Regions from separate parts of the Kitasatospora sp. NPDC086009 genome, predicted to be linked through region 2. Evidence: predicted binding sites of a transcription regulator. Region 2 holds the regulator's gene; each other region holds the start of a gene.
What was found. Region 2 encodes HrcA, which represses chaperone genes, less so after heat shock. Its sites were predicted from a motif close to TTNGCACTCNGNNNNNCNGAGTGCNAA; they were not measured.
Positions count from the first base shown of each region.

Region 1: the regulator HrcA is predicted to act here: its motif matches at 1,844-1,870, upstream of ACIF6L_RS25470 (FmdB family zinc ribbon protein).
Region 3: the regulator HrcA is predicted to act here: its motif matches at 3,531-3,557, upstream of groES (co-chaperone GroES).

Region 1 covers NZ_JBITSA010000012.1:95,994-103,515, reverse strand. The annotation lists gene ACIF6L_RS25485 (sigma-70 family RNA polymerase sigma factor) at 1-103, shown strand, start outside; gene ACIF6L_RS25480 (hypothetical protein) at 228-497, shown strand; gene mscL (large conductance mechanosensitive channel protein MscL) at 508-921, opposite strand; gene ACIF6L_RS25470 (FmdB family zinc ribbon protein) at 1,494-1,832, opposite strand; gene ACIF6L_RS25465 (MFS transporter) at 2,087-3,364, opposite strand; gene ACIF6L_RS25460 (potassium/proton antiporter) at 3,800-5,287, opposite strand; gene ACIF6L_RS25455 (penicillin acylase family protein) at 5,592-7,522, shown strand, end outside.
Region 2 covers NZ_JBITSA010000002.1:139,478-146,999, reverse strand. The annotation lists gene ACIF6L_RS06290 (PDZ domain-containing protein) at 1-3,088, opposite strand, end outside; gene ACIF6L_RS06285 (16S rRNA (uracil(1498)-N(3))-methyltransferase) at 3,215-3,964, opposite strand; gene dnaJ (molecular chaperone DnaJ) at 4,055-5,194, opposite strand; gene hrcA (heat-inducible transcriptional repressor HrcA) at 5,271-6,305, opposite strand; gene htpX (zinc metalloprotease HtpX) at 6,566-7,486, shown strand; gene ACIF6L_RS06265 (hypothetical protein) at 7,516-7,522, shown strand, end outside.
Region 3 covers NZ_JBITSA010000001.1:151,424-158,945, reverse strand. The annotation lists gene tsaD (tRNA (adenosine(37)-N6)-threonylcarbamoyltransferase complex transferase subunit TsaD) at 1-792, shown strand, start outside; gene ACIF6L_RS00680 (hypothetical protein) at 789-1,142, shown strand; gene ACIF6L_RS00675 (polysaccharide deacetylase family protein) at 1,203-2,141, shown strand; gene ACIF6L_RS00670 (methyltransferase domain-containing protein) at 2,154-3,329, opposite strand; gene groES (co-chaperone GroES) at 3,699-4,004, shown strand; gene groL (chaperonin GroEL) at 4,137-5,765, shown strand; gene ACIF6L_RS00655 (LysR family transcriptional regulator) at 5,898-6,917, shown strand; gene ACIF6L_RS00650 (WhiB family transcriptional regulator) at 6,997-7,323, opposite strand.

The sequences.
Region 1 (7,522 bases), on a different contig from region 2:
CAAGCAGCACGGGCTGACGCGGGAGCGGATCCGCCAGATCGAGAAGCACGCGCTGGCCGAGCTGAAGCGGATCGCCGACCACGCGGGCTTCGAAGCCGCCTGACGGCCTCCCCGCCGCCACCTCGCCGGCGTACCGGGGCCCCGGGTGCGGAATCGCTCCGCACCGGGGCTCTCACGCGTCCCCGGCGGCGGTCGGCGCGGGCGCGGGGAGCTTCTAGGCTGGAGGAGTGGACGATGTGCGAGACGGAGGCGGGCCGGTGACCGAGCGGGAGCCCAGGCAGGACGGCGGGGACAGGACGGACGCCGCGGAGGCCGTGAAGGCGTCCGACGACCCCAAGGCCGCGACGAAGGGCCGGCTGGTCTTCCGGGACCCGCTGGACCAGCAGTCCAGTGACGACACCGACGCCGGCTGGGGCGGGCGCCCGGGAACGGCGGACAGCGGTGGACGGGGGCTGGACTGGTACCTGAGCCAGCGCCCGCCGCACCACGGCGACTGACGGGGAGTGCTCAGCGCTGCCGCGCGACCAGCGCGTCGCGGATCTCGGTCAGCAGCAGGACCTGCTCGGCCTCCGCCTGGACCTCGGTGACGCCTCTGCGCCGGGCGGCGAGCCTGGTCATCGGCAGGATCAGGCAGAAGTAGACGACGGCCGCGGTGATGACGAACTGCAGGAGGGCGCTCAGCACCGAGCCCCACAGGATGAGGACCCCGGACGTGACCTCGCCGGTCGCGCTCAGCTCGCAGGGGCCCTTGAGGCAGGAACTGTAGGCACCCAGGTCCTTGGCACCGAAGGCGCCGACGATCGGGTTGATCACGCCCTTGACGAAGGCGTTGATGATGTTGGTGAACGCCGCGCCGATGACGACGGCGACGGCGAGTTCGACGACATTTCCGCGCAGCAGGAATTCCTTGAAGCCTTTCATGCCGCGTGAACGACGAAGTCGTGGTCCGGTCACGGGTGAGCTTCGAGGTGTTCCGATTGACAACCCGATCGGCCGACCGACGCGGCGCCCGGAGGGGAGAGACCCGCCCGCGCGGGCCCGACGGCCAGCGCGGCCGACAGGGCGACCAGCAGCAGGGCGGGCACCCCGAGCCGGTGCCGGGCGGCCCGGCGGAGCCGGTGGAGGCGGCCACCGCCACGCCGGATCGGCGCGAAGGGCGGCACCTCCCGCCGGGGCGGAACGGCTGGGGCGGGGAGCGGCGGGAATCGCGGGGGGAGGCTCGTGGTCGACATGGGCACCACCGGTGGTCGCGGGGCGCCGGCCCGGGGTGCGGGCCGGCTCTTCCGACGCACACTCTGGGCGGCCCAGGGGTCGGGTGGAAGCCCTGTCCCCAGGCCTGTGGACAACTCGGCCCTGTGGACAACTCTGTACACCCGAACGGGGTAGTGGGCCCATCGGCGGTTGACCGCGAGCGGCCTGCCTCCGCCCGGGCACGCGAAAGGCCCGCGGGCCGCGCGATGGGCGCGGGCCCACGGGCCTTGCGAAGTCTGGTCTCAGCCGGCCGGCTTCGCCGCCGGAGCCGAGCTCGCGGCAGCGGTCGAGCCGCCCGAGGACGACGAGGACGAGGTCGAAGCAGCCGACGACGAGCCGGACGAGGACGAACCCGACGAGGTCGAGTTCGACGACGAGCCGGTGCCCACCGAGCTGGTGGACGAGGAGCGGCTGTCGGTCCGGTAGAAGCCGGAGCCCTTGAAGACCACACCCACGGCCGAGAAGACCTTGCGGAGCCGTCCCTGGCAGTCGGGGCACGTGGTCAGCGCCTCGTCGGTGAACTTCTGCACCGCCTCCAGGCCGTTGCCGCACTCGGTGCACTGGTACTGGTACGTGGGCACTTGTCTTCCTCCTGGCACTCTCGCCTGATGAGTGCTAACGATGGTCAATGATGCGGCATTCCGCTGGATCAGTCCAGCGACTCGAATGTGAGATGAGCCGGGGGCGCGCCGAAGCACCCGTTCCCGCGCCCGCCGGAAGCCGGCCGCCGAGGGCCGCCGCCCCGGCCCGGACCCGCCGCCCGACCGGCCGGACGCGTCCGACCCGACCCGACGCCGCCCGACGCCGCCCGACCCGGCGCCCCGAGCCCCGCCGCTCAGCCCTTCGCCGCCCCGACCAGCTGCGGAGCCGAGCCCCGCTCGTTCGCGCCCGCGACCACCGTGCTCGCCGCGCCCGGCGCGATCAGCAGGTGCCGCAGCGCGACCAGCGCGACCAGGCCGAGCCCGGCACCGGCCATCGGCACCAGGAACCCGGCCGACGGCCCGTGTCCGTCGATCAGCCGTCCGGCGACCGTGGACCCGGCCGCCAGGCCCAGCCCGATGGCACCGGTCAGCCAGGTGAAGGCCTCGGTCTTGGCGCCGTCCGCGACCAGCGTCTCGACCAGGGTGTACCCGGTGATCAGCGTCGGTGCGATGGCCAGGCCGCAGACCAGCCCGGCGACGGACAGTGCGACCAGGTTGGGCATCGCCCAGAGCGTCGAGCAGCCCACGACCAGCAGCGCGTAGCTCGCCAGCATCCGGTGCCGGGCGGCCCGGCGCCAGGCGACCATGCCGTACAGCACGCCGGCCAGCATCGAGCCGCCGGCGAAGATCCCGTACACGGTGCCGTTGGCGCCGGGCTGGCCGACCGACTCGGTGAACGCGGTGACCGACACCTGCATGGCACCGAAGACGGTGCCGACGCCCAGGAACGCGCCGGCCAGCAGCCGGACGCCGGGGGAGGAGAGCGCGGAGACCCGGCGGACGCCGGGCTGGTGCGGGTGCCGGGCCGGCGCGGTGCGCCGCTGGGCGGCGAAGGCCAGTCCGCCGACCACGGTCAGCGCGGCCTCGGCGATCAGCCCGGCGGCGGGCGTGACCGAGGTGGCGATGGCGCCGGCGAGCACCGGGCCGATCACGAAGGTGAACTCGTCCGTCACGGACTCGAAGGCGAAGGCGGTGTTGAGCTTGGCGGCCGACAGCGCGGACGCCGAGCGCCCGCCGGCCGCACCCTCGGCGGAGAGCTTGGCGACCCAGCGGGACCGGACCATCGCGCCGACCTGCGGCACGCTGGCGCCGGCCGGGGCGGCGGCGAGGAAGAGGGTCCAGACCGGGGTGTGGCCCAGGGCCAGCGCGATCAGCGCGCCGACCGAGACCGCGTGCACGATCACGGTCGGGACGAGCACGGCGGCCTGGCCGTAGCGGTCGGCCAGCCGGCCGGTCTGCGGGCCGATGAAGGCCTGGGCGACGGCGGAGACCGCCGCGACGCTGCCGGCCGTGCCGTAGGAGCCGTGGGTGTCCAGCACCAGCAGGACGATGCCCAGGCTGAGCATCGCGTACGGGAGCCGCGCGGCGAAGGCGGGGGCCAGGAACGTCCAGGCTCCGGGGGTGCGCAGCAGTGCGCCGTACCCGACGCGGGCGGGTGCGCCCTGGTCGGCGGTGGCCCCGGTGCCCGGCCGGGTGTCCGGGAGCGTGTCGGTGGCCAGGGCGGCGCGGGTGTCCGCGGTGTTCTCGACCGTTCGGCGGGCCGTCACGGTCGTCCTTCCTGCTGCCTGGTAGCGCGGAAGGGGCATGGGGTGGCCCCGACGGCGCCGAGAGTCGTCCTCTCGCGCGTCGACCGGGGTAGTTACCGGGCCCGCCCGGCGTGGTTGCCGGGATCCGGGCCGCGGCCGCCGAGCGGTCGCGCCAACTCTGCTTCAGGCAGATGCTGGGGTGTTTCGATCGTTCTGCATATACGCGCGTAGATGACGCGCTACCCCCACCATACAGAGGACATCCAGATCTGTCCCGTCCATCGGAGGTGAACGCTGGAAGACCCCCCGTGGTCATCGCGGTCACCGCCGCCCGTACAGCCACCCCGCGAGCTTGCCGCCCTTGTCCACGGCCCGCAGCCGCCGCTCGGCGGCCTCGCCGACCTCGTCGGTGGTCACGACCAGCAGTTCGTCGCCGCCGCGCAGCACGGTGGCCTTGTCCGGGACGAAGCTGCTGCCCTCCCGGACGACCAGGGTCACCGCCGCGCCGGCCGGCAGCCGCAGCTCGCCGATCTCCACGCCGGACATCCTGGAACTCGGCGACAGCGCCACCGACAGCAGGTGTCCGTGCAGCTTCTCCAGGGGCGCGGACTCGATGCCGAGGTCCTGGCCCATCGAGCCCTCGGAGATCTTCAGCCACTTGGCGACCCAGGGCAGGGTCGGGCCCTGGAGCAGGGTGAAGACCACGACCAGGATGAAGACGATGTTGAAGACGTCGTGGGCCATCGGCGTGCCGGCCACCATCGGGATGGTCGCCAGCACGATGGGCACCGCCCCGCGCAGCCCGGCCCAGCTGAGCAGCGCCTGCTCGCGGCCGGGCAGCTTGAAGGGCGTCAGCGTGATCACCACCGACAGCGGCCTGGCCAGGAAGACCAGCACGGCGCCGATCACCAGCGCGGGCACCACGGCCGAGCCCATGGTCTCGGGGGTGCAGAGCAGGCCGAGCAGCACGAACATGCCGATCTGCCCGATCCAGGCCAGTCCGTCGGCGAAGCCGCGGACGGCGGGCCCGTGCGGCAGTTTGGCGTTCCCCAGGATGACCGCGCTGATGTAGACGGCGAGGAAGCCGGAGCCGTGCAGCAGCGCGCCGCCGGCGTAGGCGAGCACGGTGAGCGCCAGGACGGCGATCGGGTAGAGGCCGGAGGACGGCAGGGCGACGTGCTTGATCCCGAACGCGCCCAGCTTGCCGACCGTGAGGCCGACCGCGGCCCCGATGGCCAGCTCGGCGACGATCGTGCCGATCAGGACGTACCAGGAGTCGAGTTCACCGGTGGTGGCGAAGGCGACGACGAGGATCACCACGGGGGCGTCGTTGAAGCCCGACTCGGCCTCCAGGAGCCCGGTCAGCCGGTGCGGCAGCGGGACCATCCGCAGCACGGAGAAGACAGCGGCCGCGTCGGTCGAGGAGACGATCGCGCCGAGCAGCATGGACGTCCGCCAGTCCAGGCCGACCAGCCAGTGCGCGCCGGCCGCGGTCACGAAGACGCTGATCCCGACGCCGACCGTGGCGAGCACGGTGGCGGCCGGCATCACGGGTCTGACCTCGCGCCAGCTCGTCTTGAGACCGCCCTCGGCCAGGATGACGACCAGTGCGGCGTAGCCGATCACCTGGGTCAGCGCGGCGTTGTTGAAGGCGAAGCCCAGGCCGTTCTGGCCGAGGGCGACGCCGATGCCGAGGTAGATCAGCAGGCTGGGCAGCCCCGACCGGGTCGAGATGCGCACGGCGACCACCGCGACCAGCAGGATCACGGAGAATTCGAGGAGCAGCTGGTTCAGGTGGTCGACATTCACGCAGGGGCACCTCGGGCAGGCTGGGGGCGGGCGGGGTGTCTGGTGGCGGTGAGGCCGGGGGGAGCCGACCGGCCGGGGGCGATTGCTCCGCTAGCGGATCGTTACTCAGTCTAACATTTTGCCATATCTTTAGCTTCACCGTTCACACGGGTCCCTTCCCGCCCTCCGCTGACCTCGTCCGATCCCACCGTGAGCGTCCCCCGTGCACGCCCGCCAGTGGACTCGGCCTAATGTGGTCCCCTGTCATGGCCGTGTGCCCTGGACATGCCCGCCCGTCCCCCAGTCGAGGACCGCAAGGACCCAGATGCCCCGCTCGAAGAAGTTCCGGCGCGCCCGTCTGATCGTGATCGTGCTGGTCGTGCTGCTGGTGGCCGGCGCCGGCTACGGCGGCTACCGGGGGGTGGCCGCGGTACGCGCGTCCTTCCCGGAGGTCGACGGCAGTGTCAAGGTGGCGGGCCTGAGCGCGCCGGTCGACGTGAAGCGGGATGCCAACGGCATCCCCCAGCTCTACGCCGACACCCCGGAGGACCTCTTCCGCGCCCAGGGCTACGTGCAGGCGCAGGACCGGTTCTGGGAGATGGACGTCCGACGGCACATCACCGCGGGCCGGCTCTCCGAGATGTTCGGCGACAGCCAGGTCGAGACCGACTCCTTCATCCGCACCATGGGCTGGCGCGACGTGGCGCAGAAGGAGATCGACTCCCAGCTGTCGCCCGAGACCAGGAAGAACCTCCAGGCGTACGCGGACGGCGTCAACGCCTGGCTCGGCGAGCACCCCGGCGGCGCGAGCGCCTCGCTGGAGTACAGCCTGCTCGGCGTGGTGAACGGCGACTACAAGCCGGAGCAGTGGGCCCCGGTCGACTCGGTCTCCTGGCTGAAGGCGATGGCCTGGAACCTCTCGGGGAACCTCCAGGAGGAGATCGACCGCTCGCTGCTCGCCCAGGACTTCAGCCCGGAGAAGATCGCCGAGCTGTACCCGGAGTACCCGTACGCGCGCAACGGCACCATCGTGAAGACCGGCACCGTCTCGGGCGACGCGTACCGCCCGGCGGACGGGGCCGCCCAGTCCGGCCCCACCACGGGCACCGCGCAGGGCGCGGCCGCGACCAAGGCGATGTTCAAGGACGTCACCGACCGGATCGACGCGATGCCGCAGCTGCTCGGCCGGCAGGGCCAGGGCATCGGGTCCAACTCCTGGGTGGTCGCCGGCTCGCACACCACCACCGGCAAGCCGCTGCTGGCCAACGACCCGCACCTCGGCCCCGGCCTGCCGTCGGTCTGGTACCAGATGGGCCTGCACTGTCGCACCGCCTCACCCGCCTGCCAGTACGACGTCTCCGGCTTCACCTTCGCCGGTATGCCGGGCGTGGTGATCGGCCACAACAAGGACATCGCCTGGGGCTTCACCAACCTCGGCGCCGACGTCACCGACCTCTTCCTGGAAAAGGTCACCGGCCCGGAGACCTACCTGGTGGACGGCAAGGAGGTGAAGTTCACGCTGCGCAAGGAGACCATCAAGGTGGCCGGCGGCGAGGACCGCACCATCACCGTCCGCACCACCCAGACCGGCGCCCCGCTGATCTCCGACCAGAGCACCGAGCAGCAGAACGTCGGCAAGTACGCGCCGAACGGCGCCTCCGCCCCGGACCGCTCGACCAGCGGCTACGGCGTGGCCCTGCAGTGGACGGCGCTGGAGCCGGGCAAGACCATGGACGCCGTCTTCGCGCTGGACCGCGCCAAGGGCTGGGACGACTTCCGGGCCGCCGCGAAGGACTTCGCCGTCCCCGCGCAGAACCTGATCTACGCCGACGCCGAGAACATCGGCTACCAGGCCCCGGGCAACATCCCGGTCCGCGGCAAGGGTGACGGCGGCTACCCGGCGCCGGGCTGGGACTCCTCGTACCAGTGGAAGGGCGCCGTCCCCTTCACCGCCCTGCCCTACAGCCGCAACCCGGCCGCCGGCTACATCGTCACCGCCAACCAGGCCGTGGTCGACCCCTCGTACAAGTACCTGCTGACCAAGGACTGGGAGTACGGCACCCGGGCCAAGGAGATCACCGACCAGATCGAGGCCAAGCTCAGGAACAACGGCAAGATCTCGCCGGACGACATGCAGGAGATGCAGCTCGACAACACCAGCATCCTGGCCAAGACGCTGGTCCCGATGCTGCTGAAGGTGCAGATCGACGACCCGTACGTGCGCGAGGCGCAGGACCTGCTGAAGGACTGGAACTT
Region 2 (7,522 bases):
CCCAGCCGTAGCCCTCCAGCCAGAACGCGTACTTCGGCTGGGTGACCAGGGTGCCGTCCACCAGGCTGTACTTGCTGTCGATGCCGATCACGCCGCCCCAGGTCCTCGTCCCGACCACCGGGCCGAGCTTCAGCGCCTGGATGGCGGCGTTGACGATGTCGCCGTCCGAGCCGGAGAACTCGTCGGCCAGCGCCACGATCGGCCCGCGCGGCGCGTCGCCGGGGTAGGGCACCGGGTTGGCGAGGTCCCGGGCGACCGTCCAGCCGACGATCCGCCGGGCCAGCTTCTCGATCACCAGCTGCGAGGTGTGGCCGCCGCGGTTCTCCCGGATGTCGACGATCACGCCCTCCCGGGCCATCTCCGACCGCAGGTCGCGGTGGATCTGGGCCCAGCCGGTGCTCTGCATGTCGGGGATGTGCAGGTAGCCGAGCCGCCCGCCGGACAGCTCCCGGACGGCGGCCCGCCGCCCGGCCACCCAGTCGTGGTAGCGCAGCGGCTCGTCGTCGTCGAGCGGGACGACCACCGGGTACCGGCGGTCGGTGCCGTCCTTGCCGGCCACGGTCAGCTCGACCGGTTGTCCGGCGGTGCCGGCCAGCAGCGGGGCCGGGCCGGCGGTCGCGTCCACCGGGCGGCCGTTGACGGCCAGCACCGCGTCGCCCGGGCGGACGGCGGCGCCCGGCGCGGCCAGCGGCGAGCGGGCCCGCGGGTCCGAGGACTCGCCGGGCAGGATCCGGGCGATCCGCCAGACCTCGCCGTCCTTGACCAGGTCGGCGCCGAGCTTGCCCTGCCGGCGGGCGGCCTCGGTGTGGATGCCGTAGGGCTGCACGTAGGCGTGCGAGGTGCCCAGCTCGCCGTGCACCTCCCAGAGCAGGTCGACCAGGTCGTCGTGCGAGCCGAGCCGCTCCACCAGCGGCCGGTAGCGGTCGAGGATCTCGGCCCAGGGCAGGCCGCCGAGGTCCGGGCGCCAGAAGTTGTCGCGCATCAGGCGGCCGTTCTCGTCGTACATCTGCCGCCACTCGGCGGCCGGGTCGACGGTCACCCGCAGCCGGTGCAGGTCGACGTCGATCTCGTCGTCGTCGCCCACCGCCTTGTGGTCGGCCGGGACGATCCGCAGCTCGCCCTCGTCCAGCACGGCGACCCGGGTGCCGTCGCCGCTGACCGCGAACTCGTCGAGCCCGTCGACCAGTTGCTCGACCCGGCGCTTGCGCAGGTCGAACCGCTCCAGGGTGGGGCGCGGCTGCTCGTCCTCCGGCGTGGCCGCGTCGTCGCCGAGCTCGCCGGTGAGCGGGATCCGCGTCCAGAGCACGCCGTCCTTGGCGGCCGCCAGCTCGCCGAACCGGCCGCCCTCGACCGGGAAGGGGATGATCCGGTCGGCGATCCCGTCCAGGTCGACCCGGGTGGCGGGCGGGGCGTCGGCCGCCCCCTCCTCGGTGTCCGCCTTCTTGCCCTTGGGCTCGTCGTCCTCCCCGCCGGCCGGCCGCCCGGCCCGGCGCGGGCCGAACGGGGAGGGGGTGTCGGCGGCCAGGGTGACCAGGTACGGGCGGCAGCCGTTGGGGAACGACAGGTCGAAGACGTGCGAGTCGTAGACCGGGTCGAAGTTGCGCACCGAGAGGAAGGCCAGGTGGCGGCCGTCGGCGGTGAAGGCCGGCGAGGTGTCGATGAAGCGCGCCGGGGTGACCTCGCCGACCGTGCGGGTGGCCAGGTTGGCCAGCACGATCTGGCGCAGCGACCAGGCCCCGAAGCCCGGGCTCGGCCGCGACCAGGCGAGCCAGGCGGAGTCCGGACTGAACGCCAGCCCGCTGACCTCGCCGTCCGTGCTGCGGTCCAGCTCGTGCACCGTCCCGTCGGCGAGCGACACCAGGAGGACCCGGCCGTCGTGCGCGCCGACCGCCGCCTGCTTGCCGTCCGGCGAGACCGCCAGCGCGCGGACCCGGCCCAGCTGTCCGCCGGCCAGCCGGCGGCGCTCCTCGCCGAGCACGGCGGGGGCGTACTCCACGGCGTCCTCGCCGTCGGCGTCGGTCACCCAGAGCACGCCCTGCGCACCGTCCTCGCCGGGCACCACGTGGGCCCGCCGGGCCCGGACGCCGGGCGTCTCGTCCAGCACCCGGGCGGGGCCCTCCCGGTGTGGCAGCCAGTGCACGCTGCCGCGCACCACCACGGCGCCGGCCCGGCCGGTGCGGTCGGGGGCGACGCTCTCCAGCCAGTGCGCGGCCGGCACCGGGCGGGGCCGCCGGCCGGCCCGGGGGCCAGCCGGCCGGACGTCCAGCCGGCGCGGCTCGGCGCCGTCGAGGTCGTCCAGCAGCCAGAGGTCACCGGCCCGGTGCCAGATCACCCGGGTGCCGTCGCTGGTCGCGCCGCGGGCGTAGAAGCCCTCCGGGGAGGTGGTGTGGCGGCGCAGGCCGCTGCCGTCGGGGAGGCTGGAGTAGAGCTCGCCGACGCCCTCGTGGTCGGCCAGGAAGGCGATCCGGGCGCCGCCGGGCGCGTCGACCCAGAGCGGCGCCTCGATGTGCCCGTCCAGCTCCTCGTGGACGCGGGCGAACCGCTCGGCGCCGATCCAGAGCTTGCCGACCCGGCCGCCCCGGTAGCGCTTCCACCGCGCGGGCTCCGCACCGGCCGCCGAGAGCAGCAGCACCCGGTCACCGCCCGGCTCGTACGCCACGCCGCCGACCGGCCCGTACGGCAGCCGCCGCGGCTCGCCGCCGTCCAGCGGTACGGCGTGGGCCCAGGTGCGGCGCAGGGTGGCCTGTCCGGCGGAGGTGGTGGCGACCGGGCTGCCGTCGGCCGTCCAGCCCTGCAGCTGCGTCTGGTCGCTGCCCCAGTACGTCAGCCGCCGGGACGGCCCGCCGTCCACCGGCGCGACGTGCACCTCGGGCGCGCCGTCCCGGGTGGAGACGAAGGCGATGTGCCGGCCGTCCGGCGAGAAGCGCGGGCGGCGGACCGGGACGTGATCGGCCGTCAGCCGCCAGGGCCGGCCGCCGTCCAGCGGGGCGAGCCAGACGTCGTTCTCCGCGACGAAGGTGATCAGGTCACCGTGCAGGTGCGGATGGCGCAGGTAGGCGCCGCCAGGGGTGCTCGGGGATTCGCTCACAGCCGCACCCTACGCACCCGCCGGGGCGGCGCGCCTCCGGTTTCGCGCAGGCCGCCCCCTACGGGGGACGAACCGCCGGGGAGCGAACCGCCGGGGGACGAACGGTCCGTGCGGCGACCGGCCCGCTCAGCCCCAGCGGCCGGTGCGGCCCAGCAGCAGGGCGCCGGCGGCCACTCCCGCGGTCGAGGTGCGCAGCACCGAGGACCCGAGCCGGTACGGCCTGGCACCGGCCTCGGCGAAGGCGGCCAGCTCCTCCGGGGAGACCCCGCCCTCGGGGCCGACCACCAGCACGATGTCCCCGCCGCCGGGCAGCGCGGCACCGGCCAGCGGCTCGGCGCCGTCCTCGTGCAGCACCGCGGCGAGCGCGGCCCCGGCCAGGACGGGCGCCAGCTGGCGGGTGGTGGCGAGTTCGCGGACCTCGGGGAAGCGCAGCCGGCGGGACTGCTTGCCCGCCTCGCGGGCGGTGGAGCGCCACTTCGCGAGCGCCTTGGCACCGCGCTCGCCCTTCCACTGGGTGATGCAGCGGGAGGCGGCCCAGGGGATCACCACGTCCACGCCGACCTCGGTCATGGTCTCCACCGCCAGCTCGCCGCGGTCGCCCTTGGGCAGCGCCTGGACGACGACGATCCGCGGCGCCGGCTCGGCCTCCCGGCGGACCGCGGCGACCGTCACCTCGACGGCGTCCTTGCCGTGCACGGCCGTGACGGTGCCGTCGGCGCCCAGGCCGAGCCCGTCGGCCAGGGTCACCGCCTCGCCCGGCTCCAGCCGCTTCACGGCGGCGGCGTGCCGCCCCTCCGGGCCGTCCAGCCGGACCACCGCGCCGGGGGCGGCGGAGGCGAGCTGCGCGGTCTCGACGACGAACACGGGCGCGGTCATGGCGGTTCCTGGAGTGGGGGTGGGGGGACGGACGGGGGAACGACGGCGCCCGGTGACCCGCCGGGAGCGGGGCACCGGGCGCCGGTACGGTCAGCGGCCGTTGAAGGCGTCCTTCAGCCGGGAGAACAGCCCCTGCTGGCCCGGCGCGAACTGCCCGGAGGGCCGCTCCTCGCCGCGCAGCACCGCGAGCCGGCGCAGCAGGTCCTCCTGCTCGGGGTCGAGCTTGGTGGGCGTCTGCACCTCGACGTGCACTATCAAGTCGCCCCGGCCGCCGCCGCGCAGATGGGTGATGCCGCGGGCGTGCAGCGGGATCGACTGGCCGGACTGGGTGCCGGGCCGGATGTCGACCTCCTCCAGCCCGTCCAGGGTCTGCAGCGGCACCTGGGTGCCGAGCGAGGCGGCCGTCATCGGGATGGTGACCGTGCAGTGCAGGTCGTCGCCGCGGCGCTGGAAGGTCGGGTGGGTGCTCTCGGCGATCTCGACGTAGAGGTCGCCGGCCGGGCCGCCACCGGGGCCGACCTCGCCCTCGCCGGCCAGCTGGATCCGGGTGCCGTTGTCGACACCGGCCGGGATCTTCACGGTCAGGGTGCGGCGGGCCCGCACGCGGCCGTCGCCGGCGCACTCCGGGCACGGGGTCGGCACGACGGTGCCGAAGCCCTGGCACTGCGGGCAGGGCCGGGAGGTCATGACCTGGCCCAGGAAGGACCGGGTGACCTGGGAGACCTCGCCCTTGCCGCGACACATGTCACAGGTCTGCGCGGAGGTGCCGGGGGCGGCGCCCTCGCCGCTGCACGTGGTGCAGGTGACGGCGGTGTCGACCTGGAGTTCCTTGGTGGTGCCGAACGCGGCCTCCTCCAGGGTGATCTCCAGCCGGATCATGGCGTCCTGGCCGCGCCGGGTGCGCGAGCGCGGGCCGCGCTGACCGGCGGCCGCGCCGAAGAACGCGTCCATGATGTCGGAGAAGCCGAACCCGGCCGCGCCCGCGCCGAAGCCGCCCGCGCCTCCGCCGTTGGGCGAGAGGGGATCCCCGCCGAGGTCGTAGACCTGCCGCTTCTGCGGGTCGGAGAGGACCTCGTAGGCGGCGTTGATCTCCTTGAACCGCTCCTGCGTCTTCGGGTCGGGGTTGACGTCCGGGTGCAGTTCGCGCGCCAGGCGCCGGAACGCCTTCTTGATCTCGTCCTGCCCCGCATCCCGTCGGACGCCGAGTACCGCGTAGTAGTCCGTGGCCACCAAATGCTCCGCTTGTTCCGCCTGTAGAAGTGCTTGCGACTGGTACCGGTGTCACCTGTGTGACACCGGTCGTTCCCTACGACTCGGCCAGGATCTGGCCCACGTACCGTGCCACCGCTCGCACCGCCCCCATTGTGCCCGGATAGTCCATCCGGGTCGGACCGATCACACCCAGTTTGGCCACGCTCTCGTCGCCCGAACCGTAACCGACCGAGACGACCGAGGTGGAATTGAGCCCTTCGTACGCGTTCTCCCGGCCGATCCGGACCGTCATCCCGGCGTCCGCCGTCTCACCCAGGAGGCGCAGCAGGACGACCTGCTCCTCCAGCGCCTCCAGCACCGGCTGGATGGTGAGCGGGAAGTCGTGGCCGAAGCGGGTCAGGTTGGCCGTGCCGGCCAGCATGATCCGCTCCTCGTTCTGCTCGGCGAGCGCCTCGAAGAGCGTCGCCAGGACGACGGTGACGGCCGGCCGGTCCACCGCCTCGAACATCGCCGGGAGCTCGTCCAGCAGCCCCGGCACGTCGGGCAGCCGCACGCCGACGGCCCTCGTGTTGATCTTGGCACGGAGGTCCGCGAGGACCACCTCGCCGACCGGACCCGGGCAGTCGACCATCCGCTGCTCGACCCGGCCGGTGTTGGTGATCAGGACCAGCATGACCTTGGCCGGAGCGAGTGCGACCAGCTCGATGTGGCGCACCGTGGACCGGGAGAGCGAGGGGTACTGGACCACCGCCACCTGCCGGGTGAGCTGGGCGAGCAGCCGGACCGTGCGGGCGACCACGTCGTCCAGGTCCACCGCGCCGTCCAGGAAGTGCCGGATCGCCCGCCGCTCGGGCGCGCTCATCGGCTTGACCTCGGCGAGCCGGTCGACGAAGAGGCGGTACCCCTTGTCGGTGGGGATCCGCCCGGCGCTGGTGTGCGGCTGGTGGATGAAGCCGTCCTCCTCCAGCGCGGCCATGTCGTTGCGGACGGTGGCCGGGGAGACCCCGAGGTTGTGGCGTTCGACGAGAGCCTTGGAGCCGACCGGCTCCTCGGTGCCCACGTAGTCCTGGACGATGGCGCGGAGCACGGCGAGCTTGCGTTCGTCGAGCTGGCGGACCTCACCGGCCATGGGGCACGCACCTCCCTCTTCGCACGTTGTCCGTGGTGACGTGTGTCGTTCCGGCATGGTGCGGTCCGCCGGGCGGACCGCGGCCTTTGGCACTCTGAACAGAGGAGTGCCAGAACCGTACCTGCCAGTGTAAGGCCCGGGTCCGACGGCAGGAACGGCACCGCCGGGGTGATCCTGCCCGCATCGCGCGGCGCGCGGGTGATGCCGCGGGACCGGCCGGGTGGCAGCATCGATAGCGAACGGCGAACGGAGGACCAGCGATGTCGACCTCGGGCCAGCCCACCCGCTTCGCCCCGGACCGCGGCCTGACCGGCCGGATGGTCGGGACCATGTTCGTGATCGGGCTCCTGTACGTGGGTTTCACCGGCCTGCTGATCGCGCTGCTGCGCGGCGCCTGGCCACTGATCGTGCTGATCTCCGGCGGGCTGTTCGTGGCCCAGTTCTGGTTCAGCGACAAGATCACCGAACGGGCGATGGGCGCCCACCGGGTGACCCCGGAGCAGTACCCCCAGCTGCACGGCACCGTCGACCGGCTCTGCGCCCTCGCCGACATGCCCAAACCCCGGGTGGCGGTCGCCGACAACGACATGCCGAACGCCTTCGCGACCGGCCGCAACCCGCAGAACGCGGTGGTCTGCGTCACCACCGGGCTGCTGCGGCGGCTGGAACCGGAGGAACTGGAGGGCGTCCTGGCGCACGAGCTGTCGCACGTCGCCCACCGGGACGTCGCGGTGATGACCATCGCCGGCTTCCTCGGCGTACTGGCCGGGGCGATGACCCGGATCGCGATGTACGGCGGCTTCATGGGCGGCGGCCGCAACAGCAACGACTCCAACGCCGCGATCGCCGCGCTGGTCATCCCGCTGGTGTCGGTGGTGGTGTACGCGATCAGCTTCCTGCTGACCCGGCTGCTCTCCCGCTACCGGGAGCTGGCCGCCGACCGGGCCGCCGCCCAGCTCACCGGCCGGCCCAGCGCACTGGCCTCGGCGCTCACCAAGGTGACCGGCCAGATCGCCGCGATCCCGACCAAGGACCTGCGCCAGGCCCAGCCGTACAACGCCTTCTACTTCGCCCCCGCGCTGAGCGCCCGGGAGGCCGCCTCGCAGCTGTTCTCCACCCACCCCTCGCTGGAGAAGCGGCTGGAGCAGCTGGCGAAGATCTCCACCCAGCTCGGCCGCTGAGCCGACGACACGCCCCGGAGGGGACCGCCGTGGGAA
Region 3 (7,522 bases), on a different contig from region 2:
GCCTACGCCTGGGCGCTGGACAAGCCGCTCTACGGGGTCAACCATCTGGCCTCGCACATCTGCGTGGACCAGCTGGAGCACGGCCGCCTGCCCTCGCCGACGATGGCCCTGCTGGTCTCCGGCGGGCACTCCTCGCTGCTGCTCAGCGAGGACATCACCCGTGACGTCCGCCCGCTCGGCGCGACCATCGACGACGCGGCCGGCGAGGCCTTCGACAAGGTCGCCCGGGTGCTCGGCCTCGGCTTCCCCGGCGGTCCGGTGGTCGACCGCACCGCCCGTGAGGGCGACCCCAAGGCGATCGCCTTCCCCCGGGGCCTGAGCGGCCCGAAGGACCCGGCGTACGACTTCTCGTTCTCCGGCCTGAAGACCGCCGTCGCCCGCTGGGTGGAGGCCAAGCGCCGGGCCGGCGAGGAGGTGCCGATCGCGGACGTCGCGGCCTCGTTCCAGGAGGCGGTGACCGATGTGCTGACCCGCAAGGCGGTCAAGGCCTGCAAGGAGAACGGCGTCGACCACCTGATGATCGGCGGTGGCGTGGCGGCCAACTCCCGGCTGCGCGAGATGGCCCAGCAGCGCTGCGACAAGGCGGGCATCCGGCTGCGGGTGCCGCGTCCGGGCCTGTGCACCGACAACGGCGCGATGGTCGCCGCGCTGGGGTCCGAGATGGTCTGGCGCGACCGCGCGCCCTCGTCCTTCGACCTGTCGGCCGACTCCTCGCTGCCCGTCACCGAGGTGCACGTCCCGCACACGGACGTGCACGGCCAGGCGTACCAGGCGCTGGGCGGCGGTCGGTGACCACCACCGCCGCGATGTGGGAGGCGCGGGCCGCCGACGGCCGCGGGGCCGAGCTGTCGGCCTGGGTCCGCGAGGTCGCGCTGCCCGCGCTGCGCGGCGCGGCCGGTCTGGTCCGCGCCGAGCTGTTCGGTGCGCCGGGCGACCGGGTGCTGCTGATCACCTGGTGGACGGCGGAGCCGGTGCCCGTCCCCGAGCCGCCCGCCGCACTGATCGGCCGCCCGGTGCACCGCTGGTCCTTCGCCAGCGAGCACCTGGAGTCCAGCGAGCACGTGGAGTCCAGCGAGCACCCGGAGACCGGGGCGGGCCCGGAGACCTGCGCGAACCCGGCGTCCGGGGCGGACCCGGAGTAGCGAGCTGCCGGGCCTGTCCGGGAACCGAACGGCCGGCCACTACCGTGCATAGCTGAGAGCATGCTGGACGGTAGCTGGGAGCGCGGCGCGGTGGAGCGGTACGGGCGGGGCAGGACGAGGACGTACGCGGTGGGGGCGCTGGCGCTGCTGGCCGCCGCCACCGGCTGTGGCAGCGGCGGCACGGGCGCCGGGCCCGCGGCGACCGCCGCGACGACGCCGGCGGCCGGGCAGCGGCCGTCCGCCGCGGCGAGTCCGACGCCCACGGCGACGCCCGCCGCGGTGCCCGCGGCCGGGGACGCGGCGGCCTGGGCGAAGTGGAACCTCAAGCCGCTGCCGCCCGCCCCGCCGGCGCCGGCCGACAAGCCGGTCAAGCTCGAACGGACCGGCCCCGTACCGGTGTTCAGCGAGGTGAAGACCACCGACAAGGTCGTCTTCGTCACCATCGACGACGGCGCCGAGAAGGACCCGAAGTTCGTCGAGATGCTGACCGACCTCAAGGTGCCGGTCTCGATGTTCCTGACCCGGGACATCGTCAAGGACAACTACGGCTACTTCAAGCCGCTCCAGGCGCTCGGCAACCACATCCACAACCACACCGTCGACCACGCCCAGATGAGCAAGGTCACGCCGGAGAAGCAGAAGTCCGAGATCTGCGACGCCCAGTCCGCGCTGACCCAGCAGTACGGCACCGCGCCGCTGCTGTTCCGCCCGCCGTACGGGGACGGCGCCAACACCCCGGCGCTGAACACCTCGGTGCAGCAGTGCGGGCCGCGCGCGATCGTGCTCTGGCGCGAGTCGATGCAGATCCACGACATGCAGTACCAGGCGGCGGACAAGAAGCTGCGGCCCGGCGACATCGTCCTCGCCCACTTCCGGGGGCCCAAGGACCTCAAGGGCGAGACGATGACGCAGATGTTCGGGGAGCTGCTGGCCCGCATCCAGGAGCAGGGTTTCGCGGTGGCCCGACTGGAGGACTACATCCGGCCGCCCGCCGGCTGACCGGGAGTCCGCCTACGGGAGCGCCACCGGCCGGCCGAGCATCATCAGCGGGCCCTGGTCGGTGCGGCAGAGGATCACGGTGACGCTGTTCGGCCCGCTCGGCTTCAGTTGGCGGCGCAGCTCCTCCGGGGTGATCGCCATCCCCCGCTTCTTGATCACCACGGTGCCGACGGCCCGCTCGCGCAGCAGCGCCTTCAGCTTCTTGATGTGGAACGGCAGCACGTCGGTCAGCTCGAAGGCGTGCGCGTACGGGGTGGCGACCAGCCGGTCCGAGGTGAGGTAGGCGATCTTCGGGTCGATCAGCCGGCCGTGCACCCGCTCGGCCACCTCGGCGACCAGGTGGGCCCGGATCACCGCGCCGTCCGGCTCGTAGAGGTAGCGGCCGACCGGTCCGGCCGGCGGGTCGGGCAGGTCGCCGCCGGTCAGCGAGTCGCCGTGCGGCAGCAGGGTGGCGCGGTGCGGGCGGTCGGCCCCGGTGCCGAACCAGAGCACCGCCTCCTTGACGTCGCCGTGGTCGGAGACCCACTCGGCCTCCGCGTCGCCCGGCACGGCCGTGTGCGGGATGCCGGGGGCCACCTTGAGCGCGCCGATCGGGGTGCGCCGGCCGGCCTCGATCGCCCAGGACAGCGGCGGGGCGTACGCCTCGGGGTCGAACACCCGGCCGCGCGAGGTGCGGCGGGCCGGGTCGGTGAAGACCGCGTCGTAGCCGGTGACGTCGACGTCGGCGACGTCCGCGCAGCGCACCTCGACCAGGTCCGCCAGGCCCAGTGCGGCGGCGTTGGCGGCGGTGGCCGCGCAGGCCGCCGGGTCCCGGTCCACGGCGAGCACCTCGATCCCGGCCCGGGCCAGCGCGAGGACGTCGCCGCCGATCCCGCAGCAGAGGTCGGCCAGCCGCCGCACGCCCAGCTCGGCGAAGCGCCGTGCCCGCCACTCGGCGACGCTGCGCCGGGTGGACTGCTCGACGCCGTTGGGCGTGAAGTACATCAGGTCGGCGTCCGCGCCGAACTTCGCCCGCGCCCGCTGCCGCAGCCGGGCCTGCCCGAACGCGGCCGAGACCAGCTCCGCCGTGTGCTCCCGGCGCAGCCTGGTCGCCAGTGCCAGCTCCTCCTCGGGCGCGAACTCGCGCAGCTCGGCGAGCAGGGACTGCCCCTCGGGGGTCAGCAGGGGCTGCAGGTTCTCGGTCTCCACCCGCTCATTCTCCCCGGTCGGCGCGCCGGGCCGCCCGGGGCCGGCCCGCCCGGGGCGGACGGACCGGACCGGACCGGGGCGGAGGGGCGAGCGCACTGGTGGAGTGGGTCCTGATCGGACGTACACGCGTGCGGATCATCGGCGGCATCGTACGGGAGTGCGGCCCGGCAGCCGCCCGCGAGAACCGTTTCGGGCGCGCCGTTGGCACTCTGGTTGACTGAGTGCTAACCGCAGCCTATGGTCGTCCTTGGCACTCTCCACCAGGAGAGTGCTAACGCGAAGAAGCGTGTCTGACCCCCGCGACGGCAGGCCCGTAGGTTCGCCACTACCCGTTAGACAACCCCGTAATCTCCGAAGGGGAGCTCGGACGTGACCACCAGCAGCAAGGTTGCCATCAAGCCGCTCGAGGACCGCATCGTGGTCCAGCCGCTCGACGCCGAGACCACCACGGCCTCCGGCCTGGTTATCCCGGACACCGCCAAGGAGAAGCCCCAGGAGGGCGTCGTCCTGGCTGTCGGCCCGGGCCGCTTCGAGGACGGCCAGCGTCTGCCGCTCGACGTCGCCGTCGGTGACATCGTCCTGTACTCGAAGTACGGCGGCACCGAGGTGAAGTACCAGGGCGAGGAGTACCTCGTCCTCTCGGCGCGCGACGTTCTCGCCATCATCGAGAAGTAAGCAGCACCGAGAAGTAAGACGTTCCAGCCCGCCCCGGATCCGTGTCCCAGTGACAGGGGCCCGGGGCGTGGTTGTTGGTTCACGTAGTCCGGTGGCCGGCGTGCCGGTCGCAGCCCCGAGGGAATAGGGAACATGGCGAAGATCCTGCAGTTCGACGAGGACGCCCGCCGCTCGCTGGAGCGCGGTGTCAACAAGCTGGCCGACACCGTCAAGGTGACCATCGGCCCCAAGGGCCGCAACGTCGTCATCGACAAGAAGTTCGGTGCGCCGACCATCACCAACGACGGTGTCACCATCGCCCGTGAGGTCGAGCTCGACGACCCGTACGAGAACCTTGGCGCGCAGCTCGTCAAGGAGGTCGCCACCAAGACCAACGACGTCGCGGGCGACGGCACCACCACCGCCACCGTGCTGGCCCAGGCCCTGGTCAACGAGGGTCTGCGCAACGTCGCCGCGGGCGCCGGCCCGGCCGCCCTGAAGAAGGGCATCGACAAGGCCGTCGCCGCGGTCTCCGAGCACCTGCTGTCCATCGCCCGCGAGATCGAGGGCAAGGACGACGTCGCCGCCGTCGCGTCCCTCTCCGCGCAGGACACCCAGGTCGGCGAGCTCATCGCCGAGGCGATCGACAAGGTCGGCAAGGACGGTGTCATCACCGTCGAGGAGTCCAACACCTTCGGCGTGGAGCTGGACTTCACCGAGGGCATGCAGTTCGACAAGGGTTACCTGTCGCCGTACTTCGTCACCGACGCGGAGCGGCAGGAGGCGGTCCTGGAGGACCCGTACATCCTGATCAACCAGGGCAAGATCTCCTCCATCCAGGAGCTGCTCCCGCTGCTGGAGAAGATCCTGCAGGGCGGTGCCTCGAAGCCGCTGCTGATCATCGCCGAGGACGTCGACGGCGAGGCGCTGTCCACCCTCGTGGTGAACAAGATCCGCGGCACCTTCAACGCGGTCGCCGTCAAGGCCCCGGGCTTCGGTGACCGCCGCAAGGCGATCCTGGGCGACCTGGCCACCCTGACCGGTGCCACCGTCATCTCCGAGGAGGTCGGCCTCAAGCTCGACCAGGCCGGTCTGGACGTGCTGGGCACCGCCCGCCGCGTGACCATCACCAAGGACGAGACCACCGTCGTCGACGGCGCCGGTGACAGCGAGGCCGTCGCCGGCCGCGTCGCCCAGATCAAGGGCGAGATCGCCAACACGGACTCCGACTGGGACCGCGAGAAGCTGCAGGAGCGCCTGGCCAAGCTGGCCGGCGGCGTCTGCGTCATCAAGGTCGGCGCCGCCACCGAGGTGGAGCTGAAGGAGCGCAAGCACCGCCTGGAGGACGCCATCTCGGCGACCCGTGCCGCGGTCGAGGAGGGCATCGTCGCCGGCGGTGGCGCCTCCCTCGTCCACGCCGCCAAGGTGCTGGAGGGCGGCCTGGGCCTGTCGGGCGACGAGGCGACCGGTGTCGCGGTCGTCCGCAAGGCGCTCGCCGAGCCGCTGCGCTGGATCGCCCAGAACGCCGGCCTCGAGGGCTACGTCATCACCCACAAGGTCGCCGAGCTCGAGGCCGGTCACGGCTTCAACGCCGCCACCGGTGAGTACGGCGACCTGCTGAAGGCCGGCGTCATCGACCCGGTCAAGGTCACCCGCTCCGCGCTGGAGAACGCCGCGTCGATCGCCTCCCTGCTGCTCACCACCGAGACCCTCGTGGTGGAGAAGAAGGAAGAGGAGGCCGACAACGGCCACTCGCACGGCGGCCACGGCCACTCCCACTGACGCCTGATCAGTGACCGCAGGCCCGGTCCGCGCCCCTCGGGGTACGGGCCGGGCCTGCGGCGTGTGGGGCGTTTGACTCTTCAACTATCAGTTGAATTTTGCATAAAGCAAAGATTGCCTTATAACTGAGGCATGATCGAGGCCCGCCACCTGCGCGTTCTGCGTGCCGTCGCCCGCACCGGCTCCTTCTCCGCCGCCGCCCGTGAGCTGGGCTGTACGCAGCCCGCCATCAGCCAGCAGATGAAGGCCCTGGAGAAGTCCGTCGACACCCCGCTGGTGGTCCGTTCGGGGCGCGGCATGCAGCTGAGCGAGGCCGGGCGGGTGCTCCTCAAGCATGCCACCGGCATCCTGGCCGGGCTCTCCGCCGCCGAGGAGGAGGTCGCGGCGATCGCCGGACTGCGGGCCGGGCGGGTGCGGCTGGTCTCCTTCCCCACCGCGAGTTCCACCCTGGTGCCGCCGGCCGTCGCCCGGCTGCGGGACAGCCATCCGGGGGTGCGCGTGTCGCTGGTCGAGGCCGAACCGCCGGAGTCGCTGGCGATGCTGCGCGGCGGCGAGTGCGAGATCGCGCTGGCCTTCAGGTATCCGCAGGCCCCCGGCGGCGCGCCGACGCCCCTTCCGGCGTCCGCTCCCGGGCACGGCACGCCGCGCGAGGCGCGGGCCGAGGCCAATCTGGAGGCCCAGCAGCTCAGCGCCACCACCGACTGGTCCGATCTGGTGGTCACCCCGCTGCTCGACGACCCGATGGTCGGCCTGCTGCCCGCCGCGCACCCGCTGTCGGGGCGCGGCGACGGGCGCGGGCCGGTGGAACTCGCCGAACTGGCGGGGGAGCAGTGGATCGCGGGCTGCCCGCAGTGCCGGGGGCACCTGGTGGAACTCTGCGCGGGGGCGGGCTTCGAGCCCCGGATCGACTTCGCGACCGACGACTACCCGGCGGTGGTCGGCCTGGTGGCGGCCGGGCTCGGGGTGGCGGTGCTGCCGGGGTTGGCGCTGGAGTCGGTGCGCCCCGACGGCGTGTCGGCGGTGCCGGTGCGGACCGCCTCGGGGGCGCCGGCGGTGCGGCAGGTGGTCGCCCTGACCCTGCCGGACCTCGCCGAGGTGCCGGCGGTGGCGCTGATGCTGGAGCGGCTGGCGGGCGCGGCGGCCGGGCGCTGACCGGGCGTTCGCCCGGGCGCACCGGCGGCTCGAAGCGCCATGAAGAAACGTTTCTTCATGGCGCGGAGCGGATGCGTGCCTAGCGCGGCAGCCCCGTCGGCGCGACCAGCGGTACTTCCACGAGGCGGTTGCGCGAGCGGCCCATCATCTCCTCGCGCTCATCCTCGGTCAGGCCTCCCCAGACGCCGTACGGCTCGCGGACAGCCAGTGCGTGCGCCGCGCATTCGGTGCGTACCGGGCAGCGCATGCAGACCTCCTTGGCGCTCGCCTCACGCGAACTCCGCGCGGCGCCGCGCTCCCCTTCGGGGTGGAAGAAGAGCGAGCTGTCCACGCCGCGGCAGGCCGCGGAGAGCTGCCAGTCCCAGAGATCGGCGTTGGGGCCGGGGAGGCGGGAGAAATCTGCCATGGCTCATTCCCTTCAGAGGCTCGCGGCCGCGGACCGGCCATCGGCGGGCGGGGCTGCACGGCACGGCGAGGCATCGATGCGCTGGTGTGGACACCTGGAAATATGACTTACGGCAACTCCATGGACAAGTCACCCACAGAGTGGCACAACAGTCAATGACCATACAAAAGCTATAAAAGCGGGCAAAGTGGGCATGGAG